4 regions of the Pseudomonas spirodelae genome follow, and region 1 is predicted to be linked to each of the others. Evidence: riboswitches for the same ligand, from Rfam matches in the RefSeq annotation. Region 1 holds a riboswitch; each other region holds the start of a gene.
The links. Region 1 has a riboswitch for cobalamin ahead of cobW (cobalamin biosynthesis protein CobW). Riboswitches for the same ligand answer to the same signal wherever they lie in the genome.
Positions count from the first base shown of each region.

Region 2: linked by a shared signal. The riboswitch ahead of SOP97_RS16905 (energy-coupling factor ABC transporter permease) and the one ahead of cobW (cobalamin biosynthesis protein CobW) in region 1 are both predicted to bind cobalamin.
Region 3: linked by a shared signal. The riboswitch ahead of SOP97_RS18170 (TonB-dependent receptor family protein) and the one ahead of cobW (cobalamin biosynthesis protein CobW) in region 1 are both predicted to bind cobalamin.
Region 4: linked by a shared signal. The riboswitch ahead of btuB (TonB-dependent vitamin B12 receptor) and the one ahead of cobW (cobalamin biosynthesis protein CobW) in region 1 are both predicted to bind cobalamin.

Region 1 covers NZ_JAYEET010000036.1:129,234-134,896, reverse strand. Annotated here, with positions in the region: gene glmS (glutamine--fructose-6-phosphate transaminase (isomerizing)) at 1-1,183, shown strand, start outside; gene SOP97_RS11395 (hypothetical protein) at 1,198-1,428, shown strand; gene cobM (precorrin-4 C(11)-methyltransferase) at 1,436-2,191, opposite strand; gene SOP97_RS11385 (cobalamin biosynthesis protein) at 2,188-2,625, opposite strand; cobalamin riboswitch at 2,715-2,908, shown strand; gene cobW (cobalamin biosynthesis protein CobW) at 3,010-4,065, shown strand; gene cobN (cobaltochelatase subunit CobN) at 4,072-5,663, shown strand, end outside.
Region 2 covers NZ_JAYEET010000051.1:29,072-34,734, reverse strand. Annotated here, with positions in the region: gene ahr (NADPH-dependent aldehyde reductase Ahr) at 1-740, shown strand, start outside; gene SOP97_RS16915 (GNAT family N-acetyltransferase) at 798-1,238, shown strand; gene amn (AMP nucleosidase) at 1,250-2,722, opposite strand; gene SOP97_RS16905 (energy-coupling factor ABC transporter permease) at 3,082-3,762, opposite strand; cobalamin riboswitch at 3,817-4,024, opposite strand; gene SOP97_RS16900 (acyl-CoA dehydrogenase family protein) at 4,126-5,663, opposite strand, start outside.
Region 3 covers NZ_JAYEET010000055.1:23,574-29,236, reverse strand. Annotated here, with positions in the region: gene dxs (1-deoxy-D-xylulose-5-phosphate synthase) at 1-1,831, shown strand, start outside; cobalamin riboswitch at 1,898-2,115, shown strand; gene SOP97_RS18170 (TonB-dependent receptor family protein) at 2,216-4,138, shown strand; gene SOP97_RS18165 (cobalamin-binding protein) at 4,194-4,991, opposite strand; gene SOP97_RS18160 (MFS transporter) at 4,991-5,407, opposite strand; gene ribA (GTP cyclohydrolase II) at 5,404-5,663, opposite strand, start outside.
Region 4 covers NZ_JAYEET010000057.1:105,290-110,952, forward strand. Annotated here, with positions in the region: gene SOP97_RS19540 (C40 family peptidase) at 48-572, shown strand; gene SOP97_RS19545 (O-methyltransferase) at 606-1,268, shown strand; gene SOP97_RS19550 (hypothetical protein) at 1,284-1,604, shown strand; cobalamin riboswitch at 1,670-1,898, shown strand; gene btuB (TonB-dependent vitamin B12 receptor) at 1,998-3,884, shown strand; gene SOP97_RS19560 (hypothetical protein) at 3,895-4,467, shown strand; gene cobO (cob(I)yrinic acid a,c-diamide adenosyltransferase) at 4,467-5,078, shown strand; gene SOP97_RS19570 (cobyrinate a,c-diamide synthase) at 5,078-5,663, shown strand, end outside.

The DNA of each region.
Region 1 (5,663 bases):
TTGGGATGCCTCCGGTGAGCCTGTGACGCGCGAGAGCGTGCAATACCACGAGGGTGCGGAAGCCGCCGACAAGGGCGAGTACCGCCACTTTATGCTTAAGGAAATCCACGAGCAGCCCAAGGTCGTGCAGCGCACCCTGGAAGGCCGTCTGGGCACAGATCATGTATTAGTGCAGGCGTTTGGTCCGCAAGCGGCCGAGTTGTTCGGCAAAGTAAAAAACGTGCAGATTGTGGCCTGCGGCACCAGTTACCACGCCGGTATGGTCGCGCGCTATTGGTTGGAAGGCCTGGCCGGGATTCCCTGCCAAATCGAAGTGGCCAGCGAATTCCGTTACCGCAAGGTGGTGGTGCAGCCGGACACCCTGTTTGTCAGCATCTCCCAGTCTGGCGAAACCGCCGACACCCTGGCAGCCCTGCGCAATGCCAAGGAGCATGCACCCGGCCAGGGTGGCTATCTGGCCAGCCTGGCGATCTGCAACGTCGGCATCAGCTCGCTGGTGCGTGAGTCCGATCTGACCCTGCTGACCCAAGCAGGCCCGGAAATCGGTGTAGCCTCAACCAAAGCCTTCACCACCCAGTTGGTCGCGCTGATGCTGCTGACCCTGTCCCTCGGTCAGGTGCGCGGCACCCTGGATAAAACCCTGGAAGCCGAGCTGGTGGAAGAGTTGCGTCGCCTGCCGACCCGCCTCGGTGAAGCCTTGGCCATGGACAGCGTGGTGGAGAAGGTCTCCGAGTTGTTCGCTGAGAAGCACCACAGCCTGTTCCTCGGCCGTGGCGCGCAGTATCCGGTGGCAATGGAAGGTGCGCTCAAACTCAAGGAAATCTCCTATATTCACGCCGAAGCCTACCCGGCTGGCGAGCTCAAGCATGGCCCGTTGGCGTTGGTCGACAGCGACATGCCGGTGGTGACCGTGGCGCCGAACAACGAACTGCTGGAAAAGCTCAAATCCAACCTGCAGGAAGTCCGCGCCCGTGGCGGCGAGCTGCTGGTGTTTGCCGATGAGCAGGCGGGCATGAGCAATGGCGAGGGCACCCACGTGGTGAACATGCCGCATATCCACGATGCCCTGGCACCGATTCTCTACACCATTCCGCTGCAGCTGCTGTCCTATTACGTGGCCGTACTCAAGGGCACCGACGTCGACCAACCGCGTAATCTGGCGAAATCGGTAACGGTTGAATAAGCAGGGGCGAGCTGATGAAACGTGAAGATATAAAGAATAAGCAGGCTCAGGGTGGGGTCTTTGATACACATATCATCGTCAACCCGGCCAATACCCGGGAATGGATTGTGATGTTGAAGAAAGGCGCAGGCACCAGCTTCTTTCTGGTTGATGACCAGGAGCAGGTGGAGTCCTTCGCTGACCTCAATGGTTTGATCGAAGAGCTGCGGTTACTGGGGATCAAGGCTGCGGAGATTCATCTCTAGCAGCCTGTTAATCGTCCGCTGACCTGAACAGGTGGCGATGCTCGGCGTTATACAGCGCCGAGTCGGCGAACTGTTCGGCGTGCAGCACACGGCCGACGAGGATCAGCGCGGTGCGGCGAAATCCCTTGGCGCACACCTGTTCTTCGATGGTGGCGAGGGTGCCGCTGACCCAATCCTGATCCGGCCAGCTGGCCCGGTGCACCACGGCAATCGGGCAATCCGCGCCGTAATGCGGCAGCAACTCAGTGACGATTTTGCTCAGATGTACCACGCCGAGGTGAATGGCCATGGTCGCGCCGTGACGGGCCAGGTCGCCCAGCGCCTCGCCCTCGGGCATATTCGATTTGCTCGCGTAGCGCGTGAGAATCAGTGTCTGCGACACCTGGGGCAGGGTCAGCTCGCTTTCCAGCAGGGCGGCGCAAGCAGCGGTCGCCGTAACGCCGGGAATGATCTGGAAGGGAATTTCCAGCCGACGCAGGTGGCGGATCTGTTCGCCAATCGCGCCATATAGCGACGGGTCGCCGGAATGCACGCGGGCCACGTCCTGGCCTTTGCTGTGCGCCTGGGCAATCAGCTCGATAATTTCATCCAGGTGCAGCTCAGCCGTGTTCACCACCTGCTCAGCGTTATGGCCTTCCAGCACCGCTGCCGGCACCAGCGAGCCGGCGTAGAGAATTACCGGGCAGCTGCGTAGCAGGCGCTGGCCTTTGACGGTGATCAGCTCGGGGTCGCCGGGGCCGGCACCGATAAAGTAGACGGTCATGACACATCCTTGGGTGCAATCGACGCCAGCGCGCAGGTGGCACTGGCGTTGCGGGTTTTTTCGCCAAGCAGTCGGGCCGGTTGGCCGCCCAGGCGTTCGGCCAGCGCCAGGGCGCAGGGTTCCGCGACTGCCGGGCTGCCGGTGGCGGCCAGGGTAATCGGCGAGCTTTGCACGTCTGGTTGATAGGGCTGCAGTTCTGCCGAGTTGAAAAGGCTCAGCTGCAGGCCGAGGCGATTGGCCAGTGCCTGCAGACCCGGCTCGTCACGCTTGTGCGCGATGCTCGCCAGCCCCGCCAAGTTATCCACAGTCAGGCCATGTGCCTGCAAGCTGTGCAGCAGCAGGCTGAGCAAATCTTCCATACTGCAGCCGCTGCGACAGCCGAGCCCGGCGACCACTTGAATAGCGGCGGGGCAATTATCGACAGGGCTGGGCATGATCTACGGCGCTCGGTTTCTGCGGCGGCGTAGCTGATCATGGCGGCTCTTAGCGGTCAACCGTGATTGACCGGCCGTCATGGTCTGCGTAGCCTTGGCGCGTTCGAGGTTCTTCGCGGCTCTGCCGCTGAAGCTAAGAGGGAACAAGGTGAATGCCTTGGCTGCCCCCGCAACTGTGAACGGTCGAAAGCCCTTCGATACACCACTGCCGCAGGCGGGAAGGTGAAGGGTCGCGCAGCGCGCAGATCGTGAGCCAGGAGACCTGCCTCGTCACGCTTTCGACAACCGGGCGGGGTGATCCGGTGGTGTTGGCTGACGCCCCGTGGCTGTCATGTCTGTGCCGCCTCCTGCTCGTCTTTCTTTCGACGTCACGCAGGACTCGCCATGCAAACCCTCGGCAAACTTCCCGTCACCATCGTCACCGGCTTTCTCGGTGCCGGTAAAACCACCTTGCTGCGCCACATGCTGGAAAACGCGGGCGGTCGGCGTATCGCGGTGATCGTCAACGAGTTCGGCGAGCTGGGTATTGATGGCGAAATCCTCAAGCAGTGCTCCATCGGTTGCAGCGAAGAAGAGGCTAATGGCCGCGTCTATGAGCTGGCCAACGGTTGCCTGTGTTGCACCGTGCAGGAAGAGTTCTTCCCGGTGATGCGCGAGTTAGTGGCGCGCCGTGGTGAACTCGACCATATCCTGATTGAAACCTCCGGCCTGGCCCTGCCCAAGCCGCTGGTGCAGGCGTTCAACTGGCCGGAAATCCGTAACGCCTGCACCGTTGATGCGGTGATCACCGTGGTCGACAGCCCAGCCGTGGCCGCCGGTACCTTCGCCGCTTTCCCTGACCAGGTCGATCAGCAGCGCAAGCTTGACCCAAACCTCGACCACGAATCGCCGCTGCATGAGCTGTTCGCAGATCAGTTGGCCAGCGCTGACCTGGTGATCCTCAATAAAGCCGACTTGCTCGACGCCGCCGCCCTGGCGGCGGTGCGCGCCGAAGTGGCGGAAGAGTTGCCGCCGGCAGTGAAAATCATCGAAGCCCATGGCGGTGAACTGCCGCTGAACGTGCTGTTGGGCCTCAACTGCGAAACCGAGCTGCACATCGAAGGCCGCAAGACCCACCATGACCTGGAAGGCCATGAAGAGCACGATCACGACGAATTCGACTCGTTCCACGTGGAACTACCGGAGGCCGAGGAAGCACGCTTGCTGGGCGCATTGAAGGACGCAGTAGCCAAGCATGGCGTCCTGCGCATCAAGGGTTTCGCGGCGATTCCCGGCAAACCGATGCGTTTGTTGCTGCAAGGTGTTGGCCAGCGCTTCGACAAACACTTCGACCGCGCCTGGCAGGCTGACGAAGTGCGGGTCAGCCGCTTGATCGTGATTGGTCAGCATCTTGATCAGGCTGTCATCAGCGCTGAATTGCAGGCGGCATTGGCGAACTAAGCCCCCATGCATCTAATCCGCACCCAGCCCGGCAGCCAAGTACCGGTCGACAGCATCGCCGACCTCGGCCAGACACCGGCCGAGCTGGTGATTCTCTGCACCGGCGATTCACAGTTGTCGCTGTTGGCTGAGGTGGCGCGGCAGTTACCCGAGGATTATCCCAGCCTGCGTCTGGCCAGCCCGGCGCAGTTGAGCAATCACGCCTCGGTGGACCTCTATGTCGAGCAGGTGCTGCAACACGCCAAGGTGATCCTGATTGCCGTGCACGGCGGCGTCAGTTACTGGCGCTACGGCATCGAGCGTTTGGTTGAGCTGGCCGAGCGCGGTGCGCGGGTGATCATGGTGCCCGGCTGCGACAATCCCGACCCTGAGCTGATGGGCTTGAGCACTGTACCGCTGGCTGAGGCCGAGCGGCTCTGGCAGTTCCTCCGTCAGGGCGGCGCGCAGAATGCGCGGCAGCTGTTCAATTGCATCGCCAGCCAGTGGCTGCAGCGTGACTATGTCTGGGGCGAGCCGCAGCTGTTGCCGCGCGTGGGCCTCTATCACCCGCAGCAGGCCCGCGCGGTTTTGGCCGACTGGCAGGCTAATTGGCAAGCGACTGCGCCGGTGGTGGCGCTGCTGTTTTATCGCACTCAAGTGCAGGCGGCGAACACCGGCTTTATCGATGTGTTCTGTCAGCGCCTGCAGGCTCAAGGCCTCAACCCGCTGCCGATTGCCGTGGCCAGCCTCAAGGAGGCCGCCTGCCTGGCCCAGGTCGAAACCTGGCTGGACGACACCGGCACGGCGCTGATCATCAACACCACCGCGTTCGCCTTATCCAACCCGGAAGCACCGAGCGAGCGACCTTTCCGCCGCGATATCCCGGTACTGCAAGCCATTTGCTCGCTGGATAACCATGAGCAATGGCAAGCCAGCGCCCAAGGTCTGGGCTCGCGCGACCTGGCCATGCATGTCGTGTTGCCCGAGCTGGATGGCCGCCTGATTACCCAGCCGATCAGCTTCAAGGGCCTGGCCTGGCGCAGTGAGCGCAGCCAGAGCGATGTGGTGTGTTATCAGCCGCATTTAGCGGGAATGGATTTTGTCGCTGAGCTGGCGCGCAACTGGATCGCCCTGGCCGACAAGGCCAACGCCGACAAGCGCATCGCTCTGGTGCTGGCCAACTACCCGACTCGCGATGGGCGCATCGGCAATGGCGTTGGCTTGGATACCCCGGCGGCGGCGCTGAATATCCTCAAGGCGCTGCAACAGCAGGGCTACCCGGTTGCAGGGTTGCCCGACAGCGGCACCGCGCTGATCCACCAGCTGCTCGGCGGCGTGACCAATGATCTGGACAGCCTCGACGCACGACCCTGCGCGCAGAGCCTGGCGCTGGATGAGTACCTGGCGTTTTTCCACAGTCTGCCGGCGGCCAACCAGCAGGCGGTGCGTGAACGCTGGGGCGGACCGGAACGTGATCCGATGTTCCGAGGAGGGCGGTTGATGATCGCCGGCCTGCGCTTCGGCCTGACTTTTGTCGGCATCCAGCCGGCGCGTGGTTATCAGCTGGATGCAGCGGCGGTGTATCACGACCCCGATCTGGTGCCGCCGCACGGCTACTT
Region 2 (5,663 bases), on a different contig from region 1:
GCAGCTGCATGCATTGCAGCTCGTGCATGGAAGGTGCGCACCAACTCTGCGGCACGGTGAAACCGACGATTGTCGGCAGTAACGGCGGTTTTGCCGACCGTTTGCGCAGCCACTGGGCCTGGGCGCTGCCGCTGCCGGACGGCCTTGACCCGGCCCTGGTCGGCCCGCTGTTCTGCGCCGGCTCCACGGTGTTCAGCCCGCTATTGGATTTCGACGTAAAACCCACCGACAAGGTCGGCGTGGTTGGCATCGGTGGTCTCGGCCACTTGGCGCTGGGCTTCTTGAATGCCTGGGGTTGCGAAGTCACCGCTTTCACCTCGTCCTTGAGCAAGCAGGATGAAGCCAAGCGCTTGGGCGCACACAACGTAGTCGCTTCCACCGACAGCGCTGCGCTGAAAGCGATTGCCGGCAGCCTGGACTTCCTGCTGGTAACGGCCAGCGCTGACCTGGACTGGAACGCCATGATTGGCACCCTGCGTGGCAAAGGCCGGCTGCACTTTGTCGGCATCGTGCCCAGCGCGATTCCGGTGCATGTGTTTAACCTGATTCCCAAGCAGAAGAGCCTGTCCGGCTCGCCCGTTGGCTCGCCGGCCAACATGGCGAAAATGCTCGAATTTTGCGCCCGCCATCAGATCCTGCCGCAGGTCGAACACTTCCCCATGAGTAAGGTCAACGAGGCCATCGACCACCTGCGCGCCGGTAAAGCGCGTTACCGCGTGGTGCTCGACGCCAGCAAGTGACAGCCGGGGTAAATCAGCCGCATGATTTGCCCCTTTTTTACCGCCTCATGAGCCCCCATGCCGTACCCGATCGAAACACCCAGTACCACCGACTTCCCGCGCCTGCTTGAGGTATGGGAAGCCGCCGTACGCGCCACCCATGACTTTCTCGAAGAGCACGACATTCAGCTGCTCAAACCCTTACTGATTGGGCAGTACTTCCCTCAGGTTCAGCTCAGCTGCATCCGTGGCGAGGATGGCAATATCAGCGGGTTTCTCGGCTATGCCGAGGGCAAGGTAGAAATGCTTTTCGTCGACCCACTGAGCCACGGCACAGGCGTTGGTCGCGCACTGCTCAAGCATGCAGTGACGCATCTGAGCGCGACGCAAGTGGACGTCAACGAACAGAACCCCAAAGCACTGGGGTTCTACCTGAGTCAGGGCTTCGTGGTGGACCGCCGCTCACCGCTGGATGACGGCGGGCGGCCCTTCCCGATTTTTCATCTACGCCTGAGCTGACGCCTGTTGCATCAACGAAACGGCGGCTCATCAAAGCTGCGCAGCTTGCGCGAGTGCAGCGAGTTGAGCTGGTTACGCAGCAGGTCCAGGGCGGTGATACCGATGTGCAGGTGCTGGGTCACCGCGCGCTCGTAGAACGCCCCGGCCGCGCCCGGCAACTTGATCTCGCTGTGCAGCGGTTTATCCGAGACACACAGCAAGGTGCCGTAGGGCACCCGCAGGCGATAGCCTTGCGCGGCGACGGTGCCGCTTTCCATGTCCACTGCCACGGCGCGCGACAGGTTGATCAGCGGCCGTTCCTGCGCCCAGCGCAACTCCCAGTTACGGTCGTCGTAGGTCAGCACGGTGCCGGTGCGCAGGCGCTTCCTCAATTCATCACCCTCTTCACCCGTCACCTGTCGCGCCGCCGCCTGCAATGCCTGCTGCACTTCGGCCAGGGCCGGCAGGGGAATATGCGGCGGCAATACGCGGTCGAGAATGCCGTCGCGGCGCATGTAGGCGTGAGCCAGCACGTAATCGCCGATGGTTTGCGACTGCCGCAGCCCGCCGCAGTGGCCGATCATCAGCCAACAATGCGGACGCAGCACGGCTAGGTGATCGGTGATGTTCTTCGCGTTGGAGGGCCCGACGCCGATATTGACCAGGGTGATGCCGTGACCATCATCCGCCTGCAGGTGATAGGCCGGCATCTGGTAACGGTGCCAGATGACATTCTCGATAATCGCCTGCATTTCGCCTTCGGCCATGCCGCGCTGGATCACCACATTGCCCGGCAGCACCATACGGGTGAACCGCGACTCACCGACCAGCATGTCCAGACCATGGCGGATAAATTGGTCAACATAGCGGTGGTAGTTGGTCAGCAGAATCCACGGCTGTACATGGCGCCAGTCGCTGCCGGTGTAATGCACCAGACGACGCAGAGAGAAGTCCACCCGCGCAGCATCGAACAGCGCCAGCGGCAGCGGGTCGGTGTTTTCCCAGTCATACAAACCGTCGGCGGTGCCATCGGTGGCCGCAGACAAGTCGGTACTGGGAAATACCCGCACCAACTCGGCTGCCGTCACCCCGGAGCCGGCCAGCTCATCGCCCTGCTCCACCACATAAGGGTAAGGAATATTCTGCTGGCTGACGCCCACCTCGACCTTCACGGTGAAGTCATTCATCAGCGGGCACAACTGCTCCAGCAGGTACTTACGGAACGCCGCCGGATGAGTCACGGTGACGCTGTAGGTGCCGGGCACCTGCACCTTGGCATAGGCGCGCACCGTGGTCGGCGCCTCGCCCTGACAGAGGTAGGTCAGGCGCAACTCGGGATAACGGAACTGGCACTGCTCAGCGGCGTCGGGCTTGATGCGCTCTTTCAAGTAGCGCTTAAGCGCCGCACTCAAGCCACTAGTCGCGTGCAGATGCAGGGCGGCCAGTCGATCCACCGCCTCTTCAGCGGTATTGGCAACAATAAAGTCATCGGAACAAGGGTTCACAAGGCACCTTCCTGGCTGAACAGAATGGCTCTATCTTGCCCTGATACGCGGCACGGGCGATAGCGCGGCGTTGCCTGCGCAGGCAGGCTACTTGAGCAGCGCCTGCAAGTTCTTGAGCAGCGGTTATGGGGGCAGCGCGCCAGCGGGTCACGTGCCCGGCATACCCATGGGGCAAACCAAGCAACCAGCACCGCCAACGCGCAGCAACTGCGCCAGGTATTAAGCCGCGCGGCGCGTTTTACCACACGCCAAGGCAGCCTTAACTGGCAGGCGATCACTGTTCAGCCTAGGGCTAAGCTGCGCATCAGCAGCCCGTCCGGGCCACTGAAGCGCAACTCCAGCAAGCTGGCAGGGACTGATCAGGCTGGCTGGTGCAGGCGTGTATTGAACAGCGGAGCGCGGCTATAACCAGAGAACGCCTTGGCAGCGGCCAGCACGCCAAGGTCGACCAGTGGCTCGATCAGGATCACGCTCATATAGGCCAGACCGAAGCTGCCTACTGCCACCAGGTTCTCGCCGGAGAAACCGTTGCCATAGACCGCCCAGAAAGCCACCCAGGCAACGATGCCACCCTGATAGGCCGTCGACAGTGCCAGGGCCTGCTTGTAGGAGAGGTCCACATAGGCGGTGCCCGGCGCGATGATGCGCTTGGCCAGCAGGTGGATGCCGAATAATGGCAGCAGCAAGGTCGTGACGTTCATGCCGTATTGCGGCAGGTCAAACTGCGCGAACAGCAGACCCTGCAGCAGCAGACCAAGCGACAGACCGACAGCCGTTGCACCCGCGCCGAACAGCAGCAACAGGGTCGAGCCGAGGATCAGGTGCACCTCGGAAACGCCCACCGCCTGATGCGGGAAGACTTCGAAGAAACAGAACACCAACGCAGTGGTCAGCAGGCTACGCAAGGCCAGAGCGGCAACGCCGCCGTTACTGCGGATGCTGTCGAAGGCAAGTTTGGCCGTGAGGCCAAGGGCACCTGCGGCGGTGGCATAACTGAGGAAGAGTTTGGCGCCAGTAACAACTTCGGGTTCGATGTGCATAGAGATTCCTGTACCGCGCCCACCGCGCGATGATCTGGATTGAGGGATTGGGCATCGTGCCCGGCGTCGATGGCAGGTCTCCTGGCTCACGGCTTAATACTTCACCCGCCTTCCCAACCTTGCGGCCAGTGGCATATGGGCGTCGCTCACCGTTTACAGTTGCGGGGGCAGCCATGGCTTCGGTACGTGTTGCTGTACCCACCATGTTCCCTTTTCATCCACTCGCGTAACACGCTGCGGAACCATCGGCGGCCACCTTACCCGGCTGCACGCAGAAATGACAGAACCCGAAGCAGGGCCCGACTGAAGTTTCAGGCGCACCCCACAATTCGCACAAACACCCATGCTAGAGAGGTCGAAGCCCTAAAGCAGATGCGCTGCACCGCGCGCTATCAGAGCGTCGACATCAATACCGCGCGGCAACGTGCCATAAACCCGGCCACCTTGGCCGCCCAGACGGCTGGCGATAAAGGCATCGGATACCGCGGCATGACCGGCCTCCAGCAGCAACTTGGCTTGCAGCGCCAGGGCTACATCTTCCGTGAGTTGACGGGCGCGATACTGGATGTCGGCGGTGTCGCGAAAGTCCGCCTGCAGCTTGCTGATATGGGCTTTCAAACGCGCATCACCATGGCCATCGCCCAATTCGACAAACAGCGCATCGAGCACGCCCGGCTCTTTGGACAGCGCGCGCAGCACATCTAAACACTGCACATTGCCCGAGCCTTCCCAGGTCGAGTTAACCGGTGCTTCGCGGTACAGACGCGGCAGAATGGTGTCTTCAACGTAACCGGCACCGCCCATGCATTCGGCGGCCTCGTTGATCATCGCTGGCGCCCGCTTGCAGATCCAATACTTGCCCACGGCGGTGACCAGCCGGGCGAACTTGTCCTCCTGTTCGTCGTGCGGATTGTCCAGCGCTTTGCCCATGCGCAGGGTTAACGCCAGCGCCGCCTCACTTTCCAGAGCCAGGTCGGCCAGAACGTTCTGCATCAGCGGCTGCTCGCTGAGCACGCGACCGCCGACCTGGCGATGGGCGCAGTGATGCGCGGCCTGGGTCAGCGCCTGACGCATCAGGGCGCTGGAGCCGATCATGCAGTCGAAGCGGGTTAGCGCGACCATCTCAATAATCGTCGGCACGCCGCGCCCTTCTTCGCCGACCATCCAAGCCAGTGCGCCACGGAATTCGACCTCGCTGGAGGCGTTCGACCAATTGCCCAGTTTGTTCTTCAGGCGCTGGATGTAGAACTCGTTACGCGTGCCGTCCGGGCGATGCCGCGGCAGCAGAAAGCAGGTCAGCCCTTTAGTGGTGTAAGCCAGGGTGAGAAAGGCATCGCACATTGGCGCCGAGCAGAACCACTTGTGGCCAACCAGCTCATACGCCTGCCCTGGCCCGCCAAGCCCCACCGCATAAGCCCGCGTGGTGTTGGCGCGCACATCGGTGCCGCCCTGTTTCTCGGTCATGGCCATGCCGATGGTCGCGCCGGTTTTCTGCTCAATCGGCAGGTTGCGCGGGTCGTATTGGGTGGAGAGGATTTTCGGCAACCACTTCTCAGCGACATCAGCTTGCAGCTTGAGGGCCGGCACACTGGCGAAGGTCATGGTCAACGGGCAACCGCTGCCGGCTTCGGCCTGGCTGTGCAAGTAACTCAAGGCCGCGCGCGCCACCTGAGCACCGGCACGCGGATCGGTCCAGGGCATGGACGGCAAACCATGCTCGATAGCCGCGCTCATCAACTGATGATAAGCCGGATGAAACTCCACCAGGTCCACGCGATGGCCATAGCGGTCGTGGCTTTTGAACACCGGCTTGTGCTCATTGGCGAGAAAGCCCGCAGCCATCAACTCGCCGCCCGCCAGGCCACCGTAAACGTCAAGACGCTGCTCGGCCCAGCCACCGC
Region 3 (5,663 bases), on a different contig from region 1:
TACGCCGGACGAGCTGCGCCGCCTGGGTGAAGCCGAGCTGGAAACCCTGGCCGACGAGTTGCGCCAGTACCTGCTGTATACAGTCGGGCAGACCGGTGGACATTTCGGCGCGGGCCTCGGTGTGATCGAGCTGACCGTGGCGCTGCATTATGTCTTCGACACCCCGGACGACCGCCTGGTGTGGGATGTGGGCCACCAGGCCTACCCACACAAGATTCTCACCGGCCGTCGCGAGCAGATGGGCAGCCTGCGCCAGAAGGACGGCATCGCCGCCTTCCCACGCCGCTCGGAAAGTGAATACGACACCTTCGGCGTCGGCCACTCCAGCACCAGCATCAGCGCGGCGCTCGGCATGGCCATTGCGGCGCGCATGCAGGGCAGCAAGCGCAAATCAGTCGCGGTGATCGGTGATGGCGCGCTGACCGCCGGCATGGCCTTCGAGGCGCTAAATCACGCCAGCGACGTCAAAGCCAATATGCTGGTGGTGCTCAACGACAACGACATGTCGATCTCGAAAAATGTCGGCGGCCTGTCCACCTACCTGGCCAAGATCCTCTCCAGCCGCACCTACGCCAATATGCGTGAAGGCAGCAAAAAAGTTCTGTCCAAACTGCCCGGTGCCTGGGAGATTGCCCGTAAAACTGAAGAGCATGCCAAGGGCATGCTGGTCTCCGGCACCCTGTTTGAAGAACTCGGCTGGAACTACATCGGCCCGATCGACGGCCACGACTTGCCAAGCCTGCTCGCCACCCTGCGCAATATGCGTGACCTCGACGGCCCGCAGTTCCTGCATGTGGTGACCAAGAAAGGTAAGGGCTTTGCGCCCGCTGAAGTCGACCCGATTGGCTATCACGCGATCACCAAGCTGGAGCCCATCAACGCCCCGCCCGTGGCCAAGCAGCCCACAGGCCCTAAATATTCCAGCGTATTCGGTCAGTGGCTGTGCGACATGGCCGCGCAAGACCCACGCCTGGTCGGCATCACCCCGGCGATGAAAGAAGGCTCGGATTTGGTGGCGTTCAGCGAACGTTACCCCGAGCGCTATTTCGACGTCGCCATCGCCGAACAACATGCGGTCACCCTGGCCGCCGGCATGGCCTGCGACGGGGTTAAGCCGGTGGTGGCGATTTACTCGACCTTCCTCCAGCGTGCCTATGACCAGCTGATTCACGATGTCGCCGTACAGCACCTCGACGTGCTGTTCGCCATCGACCGTGCCGGGCTGGTTGGCGAAGACGGCCCGACCCACGCCGGCAGCTTCGATATTTCCTACCTGCGCTGCATCCCCGGTATGCTGGTGATGACGCCGAGTGATGAAAACGAACTGCGCCGCATGCTCACCACCGGCCACCTGTTCGATGGCCCGGCAGCCGTGCGCTACCCGCGCGGCACAGGCCCTAATGCGACCATCGAACCAGGCCTTGAGCCCCTTGAAATCGGCAAAGGCATTATCCGCCGCCAGGGCAAGCAAACCGCCCTGCTGGTGTTCGGCGTACAGCTGAGTGAGGCGTTCAAGGTCGGTGAAGCGCTGGATGCCACTGTGGTCGACATGCGCTTTGTCAAACCGCTGGACGAAGCCCTGGTACGTGAACTGGCCGCCAGCCATGAACTGCTGGTGACGATTGAAGAGAACAGCGTGATGGGCGGCGCCGGCAGTGCGGCCAGCGAATTCCTTGCCCGCGAGAACATCCTCAAACCGCTGCTGCACCTCGGCCTGCCTGACTACTACGTCGAGCACGCCAAGCCCACGCAGATGCTCGCCGAGTGCGGGCTGGATGCCGCCGGTATCGAAGCGGCCATACGCGCCCGGCTCGCATTTCAGGCTGTATGAGTACCGCTCATCCCGCGCTGAACCTAGCTCGCTTGTAATAGATTTAACCGCGCATTAAGGTGCGCGGCGTTTTACTTCCGCCAAGGTGCGCCCTTTATCCGTAAAGCGGCGTTAAACGGGAAGCCGGTGCGCTCATAAAGAGCTATTCCGGCGCTGCCCCCGCAACGGTAATCGACCGCAGAGCGAATCTGCACGTCGCCTCACACGTGCCACTGGAGCAATCTGGGAAGGACGAGGCCACGCACGTCGAGAGTCCGGAGACCGGCCTTGCTGGATGTGACGGGTGTTGCGGAGGGCATCACCGTCAAGCTCAGGCTGCGCCCGCGCGCCCGTTCTTGCCCCTGCCCTCCTCAAAAGTCTTTCGACCTTTTGAGGATTCTCTAAATGAAAATGTCCCGCCTTGCCCTGGCAGTGGTGCTAGCGCCGAATCTCGCCCTGGCTGCTACCGATACCAGCAGCTATGAATTACCGCCGCTGGTGATCACCCGCGCCACTGCGCTAAAAGCGCCGGCACCGGCCAGTGTTAAGGTCATTGATCGCAAGCAGATTGAAGAAACTGCGGCTTCATCACTTATTGATGTGCTACGGGCTCAAGCCGGCTTGCAGATACGCGACACCATGGGCGACGGCAACCGAGCCGCTCTAAGTTTGCGCGGCTTTGGCGAGAACGCGGCGAACAACACATTGGTGCTGGTTGATGGGCGTCGCCTCAACCAGCCCTCACAGGCAGGGCCAGACTTTAACAGCGTGCCACTGGCCAACATTGAGCGCATCGAGATCATTCGCGGGGCGGGGACGGTGCTTTATGGTGACCAAGCCGTCGGCGGGGTGATCAACATCATTACCCGCACGCCCTCTAGCAATGAAGCCTATATCGAGAGCAGCATCGGCAGTCACGACCTCGAAGCCTACCGCGGCCATATCAGCCAACAGCTGGGCGCCGGCTTCTCGTTGTATGCGAGCGGCGAAACCCGCAACACCGATAACTACCGCGACCACAACAACGCCAACTACAGCAACGCCTTTGCCCGCCTACGTTATGACCATGACAGCGGCCATGCGTTATACGAATACCAGACGGTGAATGATGAGCTGTTGTATCCAGGAAGCTTGAGCCTTGCCGAACGCAGGGCTGACCGCAAAGCCAGCTATGACGCAAACAGCAATGGCTACAACAACAGCAAAACCCAAGTTCACCGCTTTGCGCTTGAACAACAGCTAGACAATGTTTGGACCACCCATTTCGATTACAGCCAGAGCGATCAAGACGGTATCGGAAGCTTCAACTACGGGTCATTCGTTTCGCCGTTCATCCAAGGCACCCGTATAGAAACGTTTAGCCCGCGTATCACCGCACGCTTCGACAACAGCCTTGGCAATGCAGAATGGCTGCTGGGCCACGACCACATCAGCAGCGATTACGAGTACAACGCCACCGCATTTCAGCAAACACTGCGTGACTGGTATACGCAGTTCAGCCAGAGCCTCGGTAATGACGTGACGTTGACCCTGGGCTATCGCAATAGCGAAGCCGACGACAACAATAAATCGGAACAACTCAAACATCGCGATAACGAAGACAGCACCAGCATTGGCTTGAGCTGGCAAGCTAATCAACAGACCCGCGTGTTTATCAAGCGCGAGGATGTACTGCGCTGGGCCAACGTTAACGACAATGCCTTTACCTTGCCTGACGTCGTCTTTCTTAAACCACAAACCGGCGTCTCGTGGGAAAGCGGCATCGAGTGGCAAGACGGCGTCCAGCGCTACCAAGCGACGCTATATCGAATGGATCTACAAGATGAGCTGATGTACGACTCCGAGATCGTTAACCCGCTTGGTTTCCAAGGTAAGGGTGCCAACATTAATCTGGATAAGACTCGCCGCGACGGACTGCTATTGGAATCAGAGCGCCAACTAACTAAGCGCTTGAGCATTGGCGGCCAATACAGCTTTACCGATGCGCAGTACCGCGCGGGCAGTTTCAAAGGTAACGACGTGCCCTGGGTTGCGCCGCATAGCGCTAGCGCTCACCTGAGCTATGAAATCCTGCCAGGGCTGAAAAGCTATGTGGAAGCGGTATACACCGGGAATCGCTACTACTCAGGCGATGATGCCAACAGCCAGCAAAAAGCCGGTGGTTACACCCTTCTCAACGCCGCGCTCAGCTACGACTACAGGCAATTCAATAGCAAGCTGCGGGTTAATAACCTCACCGGTAAGCAATATGATGCCTTTGGCTTTATCAACAGCCGCTACCCGGCTCCAGAAGAACAGGTACAGCTAAGCGTCGGCTACCGTTTCTAGCCACGCAGCACCTACAAGAAGGCCGCCTATTGGGCGGCCTTCTTGCTTTCACGACTCACTCGGCCGCTGCCAACTGCTCACAGAGTTTCTCCATCGCCCCCAACATCTGGAAGCTTGGTCGCTCCATGCCCTCGTCGGGCACTAACCAGAGTTGCTTTAACTCGACAGCGCGCACCACTGGCCACTTACGCCAGGCCTCCAGTTGCGTCTGAGTGCCGGCCAGAATCACCTCGGGGTTGCGCTGCAAGACGGCCTCGACACTCACTTGCGGAGCCGGCAGGCTCAGGTCGGCAAAGATATTTTCGGCGCCACAGACACGCAGGGCATCGCTAATAATCTGCTGGCCGCCAAGGGTATACAGCGGTACATCCCAAACCTGATAAAACACCCGCAGTGGCTGTGGACGTTGATAGCGCTGAGCTAAACCAGCCATCCCTTGCAGAAATTGCTGCTGCAGGCGCAAACCTTGTTCGGCACGACCGATACGCGTACCGATCTCGACAAACTGCTGCGCCAGGTCGGCTAGCTTGCGCGGTTTAACGACCAACATCGGGATGCCAAAGGCCTGCAACTGCTGGCGCTGCGCCCGGCTAATGCTTTCAGGCAAGAGCAACACCAAGTCAGGCTGCAGACTGATAACGCGCTCCATCTCCAGCTGCCCGTAGCGTCCGACGGAAGGCACATGCGCGGCCGCAGGCGGACGCGGGCCCGCATCCAGCACGCCAACCAGCAGGTCGACAGCTCCGAGCTCAAGCACGATTTCAGTTACAGAGGGGCCCAGACTAATCAGCCGCTCGGCGCCCACTGCCGGCCAGGCCAGCAGGGCCAGCAGGGCCACAACAAGCGCGCGCATTAGCCGAGTTGGCGGGGGATGCGGTAGAGGTAGAGCATCACGACGCTGGAAATCGCCAGGAGGATCAGCGGAATCGCTTCCAGCCCGGCGAACACCGCAACGGCGGCAATCCAGGCCGGCGCGGCCGCCCCCAGAAACCCAAGACGGCGGACGCGCGCCAACTCAAGCCAGGCATCGTGTTCGGCAGCTGTATCGAGGGCTTTTTCAGTGGCCACCAAGGCGCGTTTATAGCGACTGAACAGGGGCAAGCTGGCAAACATTGACGCCAGGCCGGCGATAAACAGCGGCATAGTCAGCAAGCCGGTCTGCTGCTCAGCCCCAAATAGCAGGTTGAGCACGAACAACGGCAACAGGGTCACGGCCAGCTGTCGCCACCACTCCAGCGCCAGCCGCCGGCGCACTTCGCTGCGTGTCACAGGCTTTCCTCAACCTCGCCCTGGTGCAGGCTGCCGAGCATATGCCCGAGTTTGCCAGCCTTGGTCGCCAGGTACTTTTTGTTGTGCGGGTTGTGGCCGATCTGCAGCGGCACACGGGTTGCCACATTGATGCCCATATCGCCCAGCGCCTTAACCTTGCGCGGGTTGTTGGTCATCAGCTTGAGCTGGCTGATGCCCAGGTGGTCGAGCATCGGCAGGCAGATTGCGTAGTCACGCTGATCGGCGCCGAAGCCCA
Region 4 (5,663 bases), on a different contig from region 1:
GCAAGCCGGCAGAGTAGGGCGCATCCCGGCTCAGGATCGCCTTATCCATGACCGCATTCTCCCGTATCAGCTTGATTGTGTTGGCCGCGCTGCTTAGCGCCTGCGCGAGTCAAGCGCCCGCGCCAACCCCGCAACCCACTGTTTATCAGCCCATCAGCAGCTTTAACGGCAATGCTGATGATGTGCTATTTCGTGCGTTGGGCTTGGTGGGCACGCCCTATCGCTATGGCGGTAATACCCCCGAAGGCGGCTTCGATTGCAGCGGCTTGATCGGTTTTGTTTACCGCGATGCCGCAGGCATCAAGCTGCCGCGCACTACCCGTGAGCTGATCAGCATGCGCGCACCGGGCATTGGGCGCGACGCGCTGCAAAGCGGTGATCTGGTGTTTTTTGCCACCAGTGGCGGCAGCCAGGTCAGCCATGCGGGTATTTATGTCGGCAATGGCCGTTTCGTGCATGCGCCCTCCAGCGGCGGCACTGTGCGCCTGGACAGCCTGAGTAATACGTATTGGCAGCGTACTTACTTGAATGCCAAGCGCGTGTTCACCCCAGAGCTGGCGGGTAACCCCTGAGGCCCAGCCCAGAGTATTTGTAGAGGGGCTTTTATGACCACTCAAACGCTTAATCTCGATGCTGATCTCTATCAGTACCTGCTGGATGTATCGCTGCGCGAGACGCCACTGCTCAAGCGTCTGCGCGACGAAACCGCTCTGCTGACTCATTCACGCTGGCAAATCGCCCCCGAGCAGGGCCAGTTTATGACCTTATTGGTACAGCTGATCGGCGCGCGGCGGATTGTCGAAGTCGGCACCTTTACCGGTTACAGCGCTATCTGCATGGCCCAGGCCATGCCGAGCGATGGCCGCTTGATCTGTTGCGATATTCCCGGCGACTACAACGCCACGGCCAAACGTTACTGGGCTGAGGCGGGCCTCGCTGAGCGTATTGAGCTGCGGCTGGCGCCGGCGCTGCAAACACTTGAGGCGCTTGCTGCTGAGGGGCTGGCAGGGCGAATTGATCTGCTGTTTATCGATGCCGATAAAGCCAACTACCCGGCTTATTTGGAGCACGCCCTGCGCCTGGTACGTCAGGGTGGGCTGATCCTATTCGACAACACCCTGTGGAGTGGTCGGGTACTTGAGCTGTGCCCCGAGAGCGCTGACACCCGAGCGATTCAGGCGCTCAACCTGGCGCTGCGTGATGATCCGCGCATCGACCTGTCGCTGCTGCCGCTCGGCGATGGCCTGAGCCTGTGCCGTAAACGCTGACCCGCCGTTGCCTGTATGCCTGAACCGATTCGTCTGCCCGAACAACCCGATGCCTGCGAACTCTGCGCCCGCGCGGCGCTGCTGACGCGCCATCACTTGATCCCCAAGGCGCTGCATAACAAGGTCTACGTACAAAAGCGCTTCGGCAAAAATGAGCGCATCAGCGCCACGCTCTGGGTGTGCCGTGCCTGTCACAACCAGATCCACCGGCTGTTCAGCGAAAAAGAGCTGGCGCTGATCTACAACAATCGTGACAGCCTGCTCAGTGATGAACGCTTGCGTACCTTTGTTGAGTGGTTGGCAAGCAAGCCGGCGGGTTTTATGCCGCGGCATTGAGTGGCACGTGAGGCGTCGGTGCTATGCGCGGCGTTATGCGTTGACGCTCTGTATGCAAGTCTCTACCCTGCGCGCCTGCAACAGGTGCCCCAAACGCATAGCGTTCAAAGGGTGAAACAGGGAAGCCGGTGCGTTTCGTGTTAACCACGCAACTATTCCGGCGCTGCCCCCGCAACGGTAAACGAGTCAAAGATCGCCACTAGCCACTGTGCCCACCGGCATGGGAAGGCGCGATCCAGGAACCTCAAGGTTCCACTCGTAAGCCCGGAGACCGGCCTGCTGCATCCACGGCATTGCGGAGGGCGTTGCCGGGCTGATGTGGCTGTATTGCTGCTCTATCTGCCTATGCTGTTCTCCCAATGTTTTATTCAGCAGTATCGCGCGGGCGGCGCGATGGAGAATCAGGCATTGTTTCGCACCTTTTATAAACGTCCGGCCGTTCTTTTATGGCTGGGCTGTAGTCCTTTTTTAACTGCACAAGCAGAACCCCTCAACCTCGCTCAGCAGGTGGTCACCGCCACGCGAACGGCTACGCCGTTGGTCTCGGTGGCGTCGAGCAGTGTGATTACCCGTGAAGATATCGAGCGCAGCCAGGCACAGAGCGTGCCTGACATGCTGCGCGGTCTGGCTGGCGTGCAGATCGTTAGCAACGGCGGCCGCGGCAAAAGCACCTCGTTGTACCTGCGCGGTACCAGCGAGAAGCAACTATTGGTGCTGATTGACGGGGTTAAGGTGGGTTCCGCCACCTCTGGTGCTGCCGCCCTGCAGGACATTCCATTGGCGCTGGTCGAACGCATTGAGGTGGTGCGCGGCCCGCGTTCCAGTCTGTATGGTTCCGAGGCGCTTGGCGGGGTGATTCAAATTTTCACCCGGCGCGGCGCAAAGCAGGGGCTCAAACCTTACCTGGCTTTGGGTACCGGCACGCGCTCCAGCTCCAGCGCTAATGCTGGCCTGGCCGGTGGTTCGCAGAACGGCTGGTTTGACCTTGGCGTGAGCAGCGAAGATACCGACGGGATTAATGCCCGCGCTTACCGACCTAGTGCCGCAGGTGCCTACGAGCCAGACGCCGATGGCTATCGCCAGCTGGCCGGTTCACTGCGTGGTGGCTACCGCTTCGTCAACGGTCTGGAACTGGACGGCAGTTGGATGCAATCGAGCATCCACAGCGACCAAGACCTGCGCAGCAGCTCCGGCAAAACCGGGCGCTACAGCTATGCCGATGGAGAGCAACAGGTGCTTGGCGGTCGTGCCCGTTTCACTCCCTTAGAGCCCTGGGATGTGACCTTGCAGGCCGGTCACAGCGAAGATCGCACCGACAACTTCCGTGATGGTGGTTTTTACTCGCGCTTCGACACCGAGCGCTACACCTTTGCTTGGCAGAACGACTTTAGCCTGACGCCCGAGCAACTGTTGAGCCTGGGTTTTGATTACCAGCAGGACCGCATCGACACATCCGACACCTATGCTGAGGACTCCCGCGACAATCGCGGTTATTACACTCAGTACCAGGGCCGTTTCGGTCGACATGGCGTGTCCGTTGGGTTGCGCCGCGACGACAACCAGCAGTTCGGCGAGCACGATACTGGCAACCTAGGCTGGAGCTATGAGCTCAGCGAGCGCCTGACGTTGAGTGCTGCCTACGGCACCGCCTTCCGTGCGCCGACCTTTAACGACCTGTATACCCCGAACAGCGGTTCCACCGCGGGTAACCCCGACCTTAAACCGGAAAAGTCGGAAAACTACGAACTCGGCCTGCAGGGCGGTGCTGGCTGGGGTGAATGGCGTCTCAGCGTTTTTGAAAACCAGATCGACGACCTGATTGTTTGGGCCGGCAGTAAGCCGATGCGTCCACAGAACGTCGAGTCCGCACGCATTCGCGGCCTCGAGTCGAGTGTGCGTACGCAGCTAGAGAATTGGGACCTGGCAGCCACCCTGACGCTGCTCGACCCGCAGGACCGCAGCCAGGAAAACCATGGGCATCAGTTGGCGCGTCGAGCCAAGCGCACTTTCAATATCGACGCCGACCGCCGCATCGGCTCGTTTGGCGTCGGTGCCACGTTGTTCGCTGCCAGCCAGCGGTTTAACGACGCCAGCAATACCGAAGATTCACGCCTGCCCGGCTATGCCTTGGTCGATCTGCGTGGCGAGTACCACATCGACAGCGAATGGCGTCTGCAGGCTAAGGTCAGCAACCTCTTCGACCGTGACTACGAAACGGCGCAGACCTACGAACAACCTGGCCGCGCCTTTTACTTGACCCTGCGCTACCAAGCGCTCTGAGGAGATACCCATGCCTATTCTTTCAACCCGTGCTCAGCTGCTGACGGGCATCGCTCTGGCGTTGCTGCTGGCCATGACGCGTGGCAGTCACTTCGCCAGCATCAATCTGCCCAGCGCCTCCTGGGCGGTGTTTTTCCTGGCCGGCGTGCTGTTGCGACCACGCTGGGTTTTTGCTGGCCTGTTTGTGCTGGCCAGTGCCCTGGACTTCTCTATGATGACCAGCGGTACGGTGAGTGACTGGTGCCTGTCGCCCGCTTACTGGATGCTGGTGCCGGCTTACGCCAGCCTGTGGCTGGGCGGGCGACTGTATGCCGGCTGGCATCGTGACACCTTGCAGAGCCTGTTGCTGTTGGCGGCTGTTGTCGCGGTCAGCGCTTTTGTCTGCTACCTGATTTCCGGCGGTGGTTTCTACTTCTTCTCCGGCCGTTATCCTGAGCCGACCCTAGCGGCCTGGCTGCCGCGTATCGCCGAATACTACCCGCGCTTTTTGTCCAACATGACGTTTTATGTCGGGGTGGGCAGTGCGCTTTATATTGCTTCGTTGGCGCTGTTTGGCCAGCGCCTTAGCCTGGGAGCCAAGTGATGACTGAGTCTATCGAACGTGACGAGCGGCACCGTGCACGGATGCAACGCAAGAAAGCCCTGATCGATGAAAAAATCGCTCAGTCCCAGGATGAGTACGGCTTGCTGCTGGTGCACAGCGGCAATGGCAAGGGTAAGAGCAGCAGCGCCTTTGGCATGGTCGCGCGCGCGCTGGGCCACGGGATCAAAGTGGGTGTGGTGCAATTTATCAAGGGCGCAGCCAGCACCGGTGAGGAAGCCTTCTTCCGGCGTTTTCCCGATGAAGTCAGCTACCACGTGATGGGCGAAGGCTTTACCTGGGAAACCCAGGACCGCCAGCGCGACATCGACAAGGCCCGCGAGGCCTGGGCGGTGGCGGTGCAACTGCTTAACGATCCGGGCATTGGCCTAGTAGTGCTCGATGAGCTGAATATCGCGCTGAAATACGGCTACCTGGAACTGGAAGCGGTGCTGGCCGATATCGAAGCCCGGCCGCTGTTACAGCATGTGGTGGTGACCGGTCGCGGCGCGTTGCCGGGGATGATCGAGGCAGCAGACACCGTGACCGAAATGAGCTTGGTCAAGCATGCCTTCAAAGCCGGAGTCAAAGCGCAGAAGGGAGTCGAGTTTTAATGAGCGACTGCGCTGCACGTGCCTGCCCCGCACTGTTGATTGCCGCGCCGGCTTCCGGCCAGGGTAAAACTACTGTGACAGCGGCGTTGGCGCGTTTGCATACGCGCCAGGGCAAGCGTGTGCGGGTGTTCAAGTGCGGCCCGGACTTTCTCGACCCGATGATTCTGGCCCGCGCCAGCGGTGCACCGGTGTATCAGCTCGATCTGTGGATGGTCGGTGCCGCCGAAAGTCGCCGCCTGCTCTGGGAAGCGGCTGGCGAAGCCGATCTGATTCTGATCGAAGGGGTGATGGGGCTGTTTGATGGCAATCCATCGGCGGCCGACCTGGCGCGACATTTCGGCGTACCGGTGCTGGCGGTGATTGACGGCTCGGCAATGGCCCAGACCTTTGGCGCCATGGCTCACGGCCTGGCGACCTTCGAACCGGATCTGCCGTTTTCCGGGGTGCTGGGTAACCGGGTTGGCAGCGTGCGCCATGGCGAGATTTTGCGCGATGCCTTGCCGGCCTCGATCCGCTGGTACGGTGCACTGCCGCGTAGCGCCGAAGTGGGCTTGCCGAGCCGCCATTTGGGTTTGGTCCAGGCCG